Pseudonocardia sediminis: one gene and its partner. The main gene of each other region encodes a partner of the protein of the gene in region 2 in a complex. Links are inferred from orthologs where the notes say so. Each region holds a gene or a part of one and is shown on either strand. Other genes may lie near its edges.

Evidence for each region. The genes of interacting proteins can lie anywhere in the genome.
Region 1: the proteins of tig (region 2) and rpsG are in contact, whole or in part, in a crystal structure (PDB 3GTY), measured with the Thermotoga maritima proteins. The link is inferred for Pseudonocardia sediminis from one-to-one orthologs. Residues at the interface, in WP_004081061.1 of Thermotoga maritima: Glu122, Val124, Val129, Leu130, Tyr133, Glu188, Gly259, Ile262, Tyr263, Glu266, Ser270, Glu273, Gln274, Glu277, Arg308, Gln311, Ile312, Ser315, Tyr316, Glu325, Arg329, Arg336, Leu363, Phe366, Trp367, Arg373, Leu377, Arg381, Leu384, Glu387; in WP_004081843.1 of Thermotoga maritima: Lys34, Lys52, Lys55, Glu59, Arg62, Gln63, Glu66, Asn67, Lys69, Val71, Arg95, Ala109, Lys110, Lys111, Gly112, Arg113, Pro114, Glu117, Glu121, Ile124, Ala125, Tyr127, Asn128, Asn129, Thr130, Gly131, Lys135, Asp139, Arg142, Met143.

Annotation. Positions count from the first base shown.
Region 1 is NZ_SHKL01000001.1:5,606,045-5,608,853, forward strand. It holds rpsG (30S ribosomal protein S7), read right to left. Parts: upstream 1,736-2,809; coding sequence 1,265-1,735; downstream 1-1,264. Other genes in the region: fusA (elongation factor G), read right to left, coding at 1-1,222; rpsL (30S ribosomal protein S12), read right to left, coding at 1,735-2,109; EV383_RS26260 (alpha/beta hydrolase), read left to right, coding at 2,589-2,809.
Region 2 is NZ_SHKL01000001.1:4,896,979-4,900,716, reverse strand. What follows is about bases 364-3,335. They hold tig (trigger factor), read left to right. Parts: upstream 364-1,100; coding sequence 1,101-2,570; downstream 2,571-3,335. Other genes in these bases: EV383_RS22935 (ClpP family protease), read left to right, coding at 2,794-3,335; EV383_RS22945 (hypothetical protein), read left to right, coding at 520-930; EV383_RS22950 (CsbD family protein), read left to right, coding at 364-426. Outside these bases: EV383_RS22955 (RNA polymerase sigma factor), read right to left, coding at 1-96; more of EV383_RS22950, read left to right, coding at 253-363; more of EV383_RS22935, read left to right, coding at 3,336-3,393; EV383_RS22930 (ATP-dependent Clp protease proteolytic subunit), read left to right, coding at 3,393-3,738. UniProt on the Bacillus subtilis protein: Involved in protein export. Acts as a chaperone by maintaining the newly synthesized protein in an open conformation. Functions as a peptidyl-prolyl cis-trans isomerase.

The DNA of each region.
Region 1 (2,809 bases), 710 kb from region 2 along the record:
GGAAGGTCATCGACTCGAGGACGATCGGCGACTGCGGGTCGCAGAGGGTCTCGCCCGTGGTCGTGTCCTTGAGGCCGATGACGGCGTAGATGTGGCCCGCCATGGCCTCGTCGACCGGGTTCTCCTTGTTGGAGTGCATCTGGAAGACCTTCCCGATGCGCTCCTTGCGGTCCTTGGTCGAGTTCAGGACCTGCGAGCCCGCGGCGACCCGGCCGGAGTAGACCCGGATGTAGGTCAGCTTGCCGAAGAACGGGTGCGCGGCGATCTTGAACGCGAGCGCCGCGAACGGCTCGTCCTTGGCCGGCTTGCGGCTGGCCGGGGTCTCGCCGTCGGTGAGGAAGCCCTCGACCGGCGGGAGGTCGTACGGCGACGGCAGGTAGTCGATGACCGCGTCGAGCATGGGCTGGACGCCCTTGTTCTTGAACGCGGAACCACACATCACCGGGTAGGCGATGCGGTCGGTCACGATCTTCCGGATACCGGTCTTGATCTGCTCGACCGTCGGCTCCTCGCCGCCGAGGTACGACTCCATCAGGTCGTCGTCGGTCTCGGCGACGGCCTCGAGGAGCTTCTCGCGCCACTCGGCGACCTTGTCGGCCATGTCGGCCGGGATCTCCTCGATGGCGTAGTCCTCGCCCTTGGCGACCTCGCCACGCCAGGTCAGCGCGCGCATCTCGACCAGGTCGACGACGCCGATGAAGTCACCCTCGCTGCCGATGGGCAGCTGGATGGGCAGCGGGCGCGCGTTCAGGCGGTCCTGGATCGTCTGCACGGTGAAGTAGAAGTCCGCACCGAGCTTGTCCATCTTGTTGACGAAGCAGACCCGGGGGACGTCGTACTTGGTGGCCTGCCGCCAGACCTGCTCGGACTGCGGCTCGACCCCCTCCTTGCCGTCGAACACGGCGACCGCGCCGTCGAGCACGCGCAGGTTGCGCTCCACCTCGACGGTGAAGTCCACGTGGCCCGGCGTGTCGATGATGTTGATCTGGTGGTCTTTCCAGAAGCAGGTCGTCGCGGCGGACGTGATCGTGATGCCGCGCTTCTGCTCCTCCTCCATCCAGTCCATCGTCGCCGCGCCGTCGTGCACCTCACCGATCTTGTAGTTGATCCCGGTGTAGTACAGGATCCGCTCGGTGGTGGTGGTCTTGCCGGCATCGATGTGCGCCATGATGCCGATGTTGCGGACCTTGGTCAGGTCGGTCAGCACGTCCCGTGGTGCCACGGTCTCAGATCTCCCTCGCGGTTGGCGCGGACTTCTGGTCCGTCACCAGCGGTAGTGGGCGAAGGCTCGGTTCGACTCCGCCATCTTGTGCATGTCCTCGCGCCGCTTGACGCTGGCGCCGAGGCCGTTGCTCGCGTCGAGCAGCTCGTTCATCAGCCGCTCGACCATCGTCTTCTCGCGGCGCTGGCCGGAGTAGGTGACCAGCCAACGCAGGCCCAGGGTGGTCTGGCGGACGGTGCGCACCTCGACCGGGACCTGGTAGGTCGCGCCACCGACACGGCGGCTGCGGACCTCGAGAGCCGGCTTCACGTTGTCCAGTGCGCGCTTGAGCGTCACCACCGGGTCGGTGCCGGTCTTGTCCCGGGTGCCCTCGAGGGCGGCGTAGACGATCCGCTCGGCGAGCGAGCGCTTGCCGTCCTGGAGGATCTTGTTCACCAGCTGGGTGACCAGCGGGGACCCGTAGACCGGGTCGGACACCAGGGGACGCTTCGGAGCGGGACCCTTGCGGGGCATCAGCTCTTCTCCTTCTTCGCGCCGTAACGGCTGCGGGACTGCTTGCGGTTCTTCACGCCCTGGGTGTCCAGCGAGCCGCGGATCACCTTGTAGCGCACACCGGGCAGGTCCTTCACGCGGCCGCCGCGGACCAGCACGATGGAGTGCTCCTGCAGGTTGTGGCCCTCACCGGGGATGTAAGCGGTGACCTCGATGCCGCTGCTGAGCTTGACGCGGGCGACCTTCCGCAGTGCCGAGTTCGGCTTCTTCGGCGTCGTCGTGTAGACGCGCGTGCAGACCCCGCGGCGCTGGGGGCTGCCCTTGAGGGCGGCGGTCTTGGTCTTGGTGACCTTGTCCTCGCGGCCCTTGCGGACCAGCTGCTGGATCGTGGGCATGTGCCGTCTACTTCTTCCCGTCGGCGTGCTCGACTGTGTCGGGCGTCTTCACTGTCGTGTTCGGAGCCGGGGCGCGGAGCGACGGCCGAGGCTGTCGTTCCGATACCCGAGGTCGGGCGTGTCGCTCCGGGAACCCACCGAGGCGCGAGCCGCGGGGGATCGGGTGGAGCGTCCGTGCTGTCGCTGCGGCCCGCCCGTCGGAGTCGTCCTCGACACCTCACGAGCCCGGGCGCTGCGGGGCACACGGAGTGGCCCGACCGAGGTCGAGCGCAAGACAACAGCGTACTCGGCCCGCTCGAACAGGGTCAAAGCGGGTCCGGCCACGGCGAGACGCCGTGCCGAGAGCGTGCCCGAACCCGCCCCGACAGGCAAGACGACTCACCCGCTCGTCGCACAACGCTGTCCGCTCGTCGTCCATTCCCGCACGTCGGCGATGGTGTCCGGCGAGGTCGTCGGGACGCCCGTGGTTATCGTCCGGTGTGCCTCTACCGCTCGCCGCCAACCGGCTCCTGACCAGCGCCGTCGTGGCCCCGCTGCTGTCCCCGCGGCTCCCCGTCCCGGTGCGCCGCCGCCTGCTCGATCTCACCGGGGCGGTCCTGCCGCTCCCCCGCGGCACCCGCCGGGCCACCGGCGCCCTGGGCGGGGTCCCCACCGAGGTCGTCTCCGCGGCCGGGCCGGTCACCTCCCCGCACCGGATCCT
Region 2 (3,738 bases):
GCGGGCGGCCGGGGCGGCGCGCGGGGCGGGCGGGGGCGCGGTCGCGGCGGGACCCGGCGACGCGTCGTCGCGTACGAAGTCCGTCGTGGCGTGCAACCGGGTCCCGTCCGTCGTCGGGGTGAAACCCCGGAGCATGGTGACGCCCGTCACAAAGGCGTGAGCATCCACCGGGGACGGGTATCGAAGTAGAGGTAAGACGGTAGACGTCCGCGCTCGCGGGTGCCCGTCGAACGCTCGAAGGAGGCGACCGGCATGGGCGCAGACGACAAGGCCGACCACAAGAAGGAAGAGCTGGGCGGCAAGCTCAAGGAAGGCGTCGGCAAGCTCACCGGCGACGAGGGCCTCGAGGCCCAGGGCAAGAACGACCAGGCCAAGAGCAGCCTCAAGCAGGCCGGCGAGAAGATCAAGGACGCCTTCAAGAAGTAAGGCCTTTCTTCTCGACCCCCGAACGGCACCCCGGTCACGGCCGGGGTGCCGTTCGCATGTCCGGGCTGCGTGTCCGGGCTAGAGTCCGTCCCCGTGACCGACGAGCCCGTGCACGCGTCCATCCGCCCGGTCGACGGGCCGGACGCACACGCCGCCGACGTGGCGGCCGCGGTCCTCGGCCACCCCGCCGTCATCCGGCTCGACGGCGGCCCGTTCGGCAGCATCGCCTCCTATCTCCCCGGCCACCATCTGGCCGGCGTGCGCGTCGGCCTCGCCGACGAGCCGACGGAGGTCGCCGTCGTGGTCCGGCTGGGGCACCCGTTCCCGGGCCTGGCCGACGAGATCGCCGGCCGGGTGCGCTCGGTACTCGGGCCGGTCGCGGTCGAGGTGACGTTCTCCGACGTGGGCGCCGCCGACGCCGTCTCGGTCCCCGCGCGGCAGGAGCCGTGGGCCGGCCGGCGTGCTCTGTGGCACCGGGGGACCGGCGCCGACGGACCGGCCTGAACGCCCGGCCCGACCCGCCCGCACCGCTCTCGCCTAGACTCGCGCGAGCCCCTGACGTTCGTCGTCGCGTCTACCGCGACGGGCGGTGAAGACACCGCGACGTCATCGGGGCGTCAGGGTCGCCGCGGCGCGACCTGTACCTGAAGTCAGCACCGTCAAGGAGTCCCACCGTGAAGAGCACCGTCGAGCACCTCAGCCCGACGCGCGTCAGGATCAACGTCGAGGTGCCGTTCGACGAGCTCAAGCCCGACTTCGACCGCGCGTACAAGAACATCGCCAAGCAGGTCAAGATCCCGGGCTTCCGCCCGGGCAAGGTCCCGGCGCGGGTCATCGAGGCCCGGCTCGGCCGTGGTGTCGTGCTCGACGAGGTCGTCAACGCCGCGATCCCGAACAAGTACTCGGAGGCCGTCAGCGGCGCCGACGACGTGACGCCGATCGGCCGCCCCGACATCGAGGTCACCGAGATCGCCGACAACGAGCGGCTCACGTTCACCGCCGAGGTCGACGTCCGCCCGGAGATCGCGCTGCCCGACCTGGACTCGCTGAAGGTCGAGGTCGACGAGGTCGAGGTCACCGACGACGCCGTCACCGAGCAGCTCGACCAGCTCCGTGCCCGGTTCGGCACGCTGACCGGCGTCGAGCGCGCCGCGGCCGCGGGCGACTTCGTCCAGATCGACCTGTCGGCCTCGGTCGACGGCAAGGAGATCGAGGAGGCGGCCACCACCGGCTTCTCCTACGAGGTCGGCCAGGGCGGTCTCATCGACGGCATCGACGAGGCCATCACCGGTATGAAGGCCGACGAGGAGAAGACCTTCCCCTCCACGCTGGTCGCCGGCGAGTACGCCGACCAGGAGGCGCAGGTGACCGTCAAGGTCACCGCCGTCAAGGAGCGTGAGCTCCCCGAGGCCGACGACGAGTTCGCCCAGCTGGCGAGCGAGTTCGACACGCTCGACGAGCTGGTCGAGAACCTGCGCGAGCGTCTCGGCTCGGCCAAGCGGATGGAGCAGGCCACGCAGGCCCGCGACCGGCTGCTCGACCAGATCGTCGAGGGCACCGAGGTCCCGCTGCCGGAGAGCGTCGTCGCCGCCGAGGTCGACTCGCGCACGCACGACGCCGTGCACGCGTTCGACCACGACGAGGACCGCTTCGCCGAGTTCCTCACCCAGCAGGGCAAGACCCGCGAGGAGTTCGACACCGAGGCGAAGGACGAGGCCGAGAAGGCCGTCCGCTACCGCCTGGTGCTCGACGCGCTGGCCGACAAGGAAGAGGTCTCGGTCGGCGACCAGGAGCTCACCGAGCGGATCATGTACCAGGCCCAGCAGTACGGCATGGCGCCCGAGCAGTTCGTCCAGCAGATCCAGCAGGCCGGCCAGCTCGGCGCGATCTACCAGGACGTGCGCCGCAGCAAGGCGCTGATCACCGCCGTGCGCGCGGCCACCGTCACGCTGCCCTCGGGTGACGTGGTGGACCTGTCCGACCTCCTCGGCTCCGACGACGACGTCGAGGTCACCGACCCGACCGCCGACGAGGCCCCCTCCACCGTGGAGGGCGAGGTCGTGGACTCCACCGACGACACGGCCGACGCCGCGGGGGACAAGGACGACGACAAGGCCGGGGACGCCGCGGCGGCGAAGGCCTGAGCTGGGCGTTCGCCGGATCGGTGCGCTCTCGGCGAACATCGCGGGTTGATCCCTACGCGGGCCTCCGGGTCCGCGTAGGGTCGGCCCCGAACCGGCCCCCCACGGGGCCGTACGCGGGTCCGGCGCCCGGCGTGTCGATCACCGGCAACGGGCCCGGACCCGACAGGCCCCAGGACTTTGTAGAAAGCAGGGTGAAGTGAGCCAGCAGGACATCGGCCCGCTCATGCGGGCCTCGAGCGGCAGCATGTCGTTGTCCGACTCGGTGTACGAGCGGCTGCTGCAGCAGCGCATCATCGTGCTCGGGCAGCAGGTGGACTCGGAGATCTCGAACCGGATCGCGGCGCAGATGCTGTTGCTCGCGGCCGAGGACCCCGAGCGGGACATCCAGCTCTACATCAACTCGCCGGGTGGTTCGGTCAACGACGGCATGGCCGTCTTCGACACCATGAACCTCGTGCCGTGCGACGTGGCCACGACCGTGATGGGCATGGCCGCCTCGATGGGGCAGTTCCTGCTCTCCGCGGGCACCCCGGGCAAGCGCTCGGCGCTGCCGCACGCGAAGATCATGATGCACCAGCCCTCCGGCGGCATCGGCGGTACGGAGGCCGACATCACGATCCTGGCCGACCAGCTCCGCAAGACCAAGCACGAGATGGCCGAGCTGATCGCGCAGCACACCGGGCAGTCGGTGGAGACCATCACGCGCGACTCGGACCGTGACCGCTGGTTCTCCGCCGAGGAGGCCAAGGACTACGGCTTCGTCGACCACGTGGTGACCCACGCCGGCCGGATCTCCACCACCTCGCCGAACGGGAGCGCCTGATGAGCAACTTCGATCCGCGCCGCCCGGTCTCGGGCGCCGACGCGTTCGGTCCCGGTGGCCACGCGCCGGAGCAGGCACGGTCGCGTTACGTGCTGCCCTCCTACGTGGAGCGCACCAGCTACGGGGTCAAGGAGTCGAACCCGTACAACAAGCTCTTCGAGGAGCGCATCATCTTCCTCGGCGAGCAGATCAACGACACCTCGGCCAACGACACGATCGCCCAGCTGATGGTGCTCGAGTCGCTGGACCCGGACCGTGAGATCAGCGTCTACATCAACTCGCCCGGCGGGTCGTTCACGTCGCTGATGGCCATCTACGACACGATGCAGTTCATCCGGCCCGACA